DNA from 2 places in the Stutzerimonas sp. LR2 genome. Region 2 is predicted to be linked to the other one. Evidence: predicted binding sites of a transcription regulator. Region 2 holds the regulator's gene; the other holds the start of a gene.
The links. The regulator LexA, encoded in region 2, represses DNA repair genes until DNA is damaged. The targets are predictions, from matches to a motif close to CTGTNTNNNNANACAG.
Positions count from the first base shown of each region.

Region 1: the regulator LexA is predicted to act here: its motif matches at 1,215-1,230, upstream of imuA (translesion DNA synthesis-associated protein ImuA).

Region 1 is NZ_JBVTRR010000002.1:885,883-888,274, forward strand. Features, by position in the region: gene ACVRRC_RS10645 (Y-family DNA polymerase) at 1-569, opposite strand, end outside; gene imuA (translesion DNA synthesis-associated protein ImuA) at 578-1,195, opposite strand; gene mtnA (S-methyl-5-thioribose-1-phosphate isomerase) at 1,523-2,392, shown strand, end outside.
Region 2 is NZ_JBVTRR010000007.1:49,621-52,012, reverse strand. Features, by position in the region: gene ACVRRC_RS21030 (TetR/AcrR family transcriptional regulator) at 1-659, opposite strand, end outside; gene lexA (transcriptional repressor LexA) at 860-1,468, shown strand; gene sulA (SOS-induced cell division inhibitor SulA) at 1,479-1,958, shown strand; gene ACVRRC_RS21015 (hypothetical protein) at 2,025-2,261, opposite strand.

The DNA.
Region 1 (2,392 bases), on a different contig from region 2:
CCCATGCGTACCAGCGATGTGCTGACTTCGCGGGGCAGGCCGAGGCGCTCGATCGGCAGTACCCCGAGCGCCTGATGCAGCGCGGCCGTATCGGTCACGGCCAGCCCATCATGGGCATTGGCGAGGACGCGCGCGGCCGCCGGGTTGGGTGCCAGGGTGATGCGGTGGCGGAAGCCCAGGTCTGTGAGTTCCTCGCGCAGACGCTTCTCGAATCGTGGCCAGGGGCCGAACAGGCCGAGGCTGGAATGCACCTCCAGCAGCAGACAGCGCGGGTAGTGCAAGCTGACCTGGGCGCTGTAGCCGTAACCCCAGGCCGCCAGAAACTGCTGCCAGCGTTCGATCATCAGCGGGTCGTAATCGGCAGTGGCGAAGTCGTGGGTCAATGCCTGGGCTGCGACCAGCGATTGCCCTGGTTTGAGGCCGAGCTTGCGGGCGGCGGTGTTGACAGCCTGCAGCACGCGGCGCTGTGGCGGGCCGGCGAGCAGAACCAGTGGTGCGGCGGCATCGTCGCGGTGGCGCAGGATGCCGTCCATGGCCAGTTGCGGCAGTAGAATGCAGGCCCAGAGCATCGTCGCACCTATTGCCAGGCGCTGGCTGGTAGCGGCCGGGCCGGAGCCAGGCCGCCGCGGCACTTGATGACCCGTAGTTGCACCGGCTGTGCCTCGAGGGTCAGGCGCAATGCCGCAGGCGACGGATTTTCCGCTTCGCGCAGCGGACGATAGGCAAAGGCCAGGGTCTGGCCGGTTTCGGCGGCTATCTGCAGACGTCGCAGGGCGCGGTCGTCGGCCTGTCGCGGCCAGCACAGCACGGCGGCGCAACTGCCGGAGCGCAGGCACTGTTCGGCGCTCCACAAGGCATCGCGGTCCTTGGCCTGGACGATGACCAGATGGCGCAGATCCACTCCAGCCGCAAGCCAGGCCTGGGGGCAGGGACGATGGGGCGGGGCGACCAGCACGACACGTTCGCCTGCGCTGGTCAGCCTGGCGAGCGTCGGCCACAGCAGGCGTAGCTCGCCGATCCCCGGGGCTGCGAAAAGAATTTCGCTGAGTGCCGAATCCGGCCAGCCGCCAGCGGGCAAGAGCGCATCCAGCATGGCATGTCCGGTCGGTTGGGCCGCCGTAGGAGATGCAACGGACTGGCCACGCCAGATGCGGCGAGCATCCAGCAGGCGGTCAAGGGCGACCACGGAAGACATGAGTACGGCATCCAGATAACTGTATATAGGTACAGTATTAGGCGGCTCGTGCCTGGTCAAGTTGGCTCGGATGGACGCGCGTATCCGGTGGGTCTGCTGACAGGTCGAGCGGCGCTGCCCGGGGAAAACAGCCAGAACCAGGCATCAATAGCCGTCGCTTGTACTTGGAAAATCAGTGCATTAGCATTCGCGCCCGGGATGCGAGGCCTCACTGTTCCCGGCCATATCGAGATAGAAAGCCCGGTTCGGTCGCGAGCCGGGCTTTTTCTTTGCTGTGCGGGGCGCATCATGGGTCCTGCTTCGACGAAGCTGAACGAGGGAAATGCCATGCGCGAGCGCCTGCTGGCCGCGGAAAAGGTGAAATCGATCGAGTGGCATGGCGATCGCCTGAGCCTGCTCGATCAGCGCAAGCTGCCGACCGAAGAGGTCTGGCACAGCTGCGATTCTGCCGCTGCGGTCGCTGACGCCATTCGCAACATGGTCGTGCGCGGCGCGCCTGCCATCGGCATCAGTGCGGCCTATGCGCTGGTCCTGGCTGCCCGTACGCGCATGGCGGCCGGTGGTGATTGGCGGCAGGCGCTGGAGGAAGATGTCGCGCTCCTTGCTGCATCGCGTCCCACGGCGGTCAATCTGTTCTGGGCGCTGAATCAGATGCGCGAACGTCTCGAACGCCTCAAGCCAGGCGAGGATCCTTGCGCGGCGCTGGAGGCCCAGGCCATCTCGATACATGAGAGCGATCGGGAGGCCAATCTGGCCATGGCGCAGTTCGGTGTCGACCTCATTCGTCGCCATCAGGGCAATCCGCAGAACCTGCTTACTCACTGCAACACCGGTGCCCTGGCGACCGGCGGTTTCGGCACCGCGCTCGGTGTCATCCGCGCGGCGCATCTCGACGGGCTGGTGGAGCGCGTCTACGTGGACGAAACCCGCCCCTGGCTGCAGGGTTCTCGCCTGACTGCCTGGGAGCTGCTGGGCGATGGCGTGCCGGCCACGTTGAACGTCGACTCGGCGGCCGCCCATCTGATGAAGTCGCGCGGTATTTCCTGGGTGATCGTCGGGGCGGATCGCATCACTGCCAACGGCGATGTGGCGAACAAGATCGGCACCTACCAGCTTGCGGTGCTGGCGATGCACCACGGCGTGCGTTTCATGGTGGTGGCGCCCAGTTCGACCATCGACATGGCTCTGGAAAGCGGT
Region 2 (2,392 bases):
GCCGCCGCCAGGGTATTGTCATCGATACCGCTGTCGGCACGCATGCCGGCGGCCAGGAACGGCACCATCATGCGCATCACCTGCTCGATGGAAGTCCGAACGCCGAAATCGTTCTCGGAGATCGCACGCAGCGCCTTGATACCGGACATGCTGAATGCCGCAGCCCCGAGCATGAAGTGCACGCGCCAGAACAGCTCGATGGGCGGAATGGCCGGCGCGGCGTCGTGAACCTTGAGCATGTAACGACGGAACACCTTGCCGTACATGTCTTCCAGGTAGCGCCGCAGGTGGCCCTGGCTCTGACTGAAGGACAAGCCCAGCAGGCGCATGAAGATCGACAGGTCGTCGCCGCTACGCGGCTTGACCGCCAATGCCTGCTCCACGAGGATTTCCAGGAGCTCCTCGAGCGTGTCCTTCTTGTCGGTGAGCGCCTCGCGGCGATCCAGCTCACGCTCCAGGCTGGCACAGAACGGCCCGAGGAAACGCGAGAACACCGCCTGGATGAGCGCCTTCTTCGAACCGAAGTGATAGTTGACCGCCGCGAGGTTGACCCCAGCCTTGCTGGTGATCAGACGAAGCGAGGTCTCGGCGAAGCCTTTTTCCGCGAACAGCTGTTCCGCTGCATCAAGAATGCGCTCAACTGTTTCCGACTGCGCCATGCCCCCTCCGAAAGACAAACAACTGTTTGAAACTTACGTTTCACCGACCGGCAAGTCAACCACGAAACGCCGCGTGGCACTAGCGTCATTGTCGCAGACGCACTGCCCAGCCCGCCGGCTGACCCGACATGAAACATTCATTGCCAAGGCCGGATCACTGTATATAATCCCAGTCACTGTATAAAAGAACAGAGACCGACATGATCAAGCTGACGCCTCGCCAGACGGAAATTCTCGCCTTCATCAAGCGCTGCCTGGAAGACAACGGTTATCCGCCAACCCGCGCGGAGATCGCTCAGGAGCTCGGCTTCAAGTCGCCCAATGCCGCGGAGGAGCACCTCAAGGCGCTCGCCCGCAAAGGCGCCATCGAGATGACGCCCGGCGCCTCCCGCGGGATACGTATTCCCGACTTCGAGCCCGCACCTGCCGAAACCGGCTTGCCCATCATCGGCCGCGTCGCTGCTGGCGCACCGATACTGGCCCAGCAGCATGTCGAGGAATCCTGCCAGATCAGCCCCGCCTTTTTCCATCCGCGCGCCGATTATCTGCTGCGTGTGCACGGCATGAGCATGAAGGACATCGGCATTTACGACGGTGACCTGCTGGCCGTGCACACCACCCGTGAGGCCCGCAACGGCCAGATCGTGGTGGCGCGGGTCGGCGATGAGGTGACCGTCAAGCGTTTCAAGCGCGACGGCAAGAAGGTCTGGCTGCTGGCGGAGAACCCGGAATTCGCCCCCATCGAAGTCGACCTCGAACATCAGGAATTGGTTATCGAAGGCTTGAGTGTCGGCGTCATACGCCGCTGAGGAGAAGGTTATGCAGTACCAGACCAGCACTTCCCGGCCCCAACTATCGCTGTTCGACGGTGTCATCGCACAAAGCCTGGCACCTTTCGGCAGCCTTGCACCGCGCAGCAAACCCGAGCAGGAGAAAAAGGATCACCTGAGCGAGTTGAGCCTCAGCGGCAGCAGTCAGCACTGCCATCTGCTGCTCACGCCGATCCTGCGCGAACTCGGCGACGCGACGGACAGCCGCTGGCTGACACTGATCGCGCCGCCCGCCTTCCTTTCACAGAGCTTCCTGCGCAAGTGCGGCCTGAACCGCGAGCGCATCATCCTGCTGCAACCACGCAACGCGGAAGGCGCGCTGGAACTCGCGTGCAAGGCGCTGGCGTCCGGCTGCAGCCATACCGTCATCAGCTGGCTCGGCCAGATCGACGACGCGACACGCAGCAAGCTGCGCAACGCCGCCAGCCTGGGCGGGGCGCAGAGCCTGAACATTCGTCTGGGTTGTTGAGTGGCGGCGGGCACAAGGACGTGCTGCCTGTTGTGAAGTGAAGGCCGAGCCCCGGAGCAGCTGCGCTCAGTGCAGAACGCGCGGCTCGTCTGCATCGTGGTCGAAATCGCCTTCTGTCATCCGACCCGCCATCTGAACGCCAACATTAAACATCGCCTTGGCAATCTCCACATGCTGCCCCTGCAGGAAGAGCTTGGCGTCGTCGGAAAAGTCGAGCGTGACCAACACCTCTTCGTCCTCGGCACGACGAAGCACGATGCGCCCGTCTGGTAGCTCGACGATTTCCAGAAAAGATGTAGGCATGGATCAGCTCCGCGTGAAAGGCCGCCATTGTAGCAGCCGGTCGCCGTCGCGGCAGCCTTTGGCGCTTCAGGCCACCAGTCCGGCGCGCTGCTGGGCGCACACCTCGTGCGTTGCGCCCCGAAAATGACGTG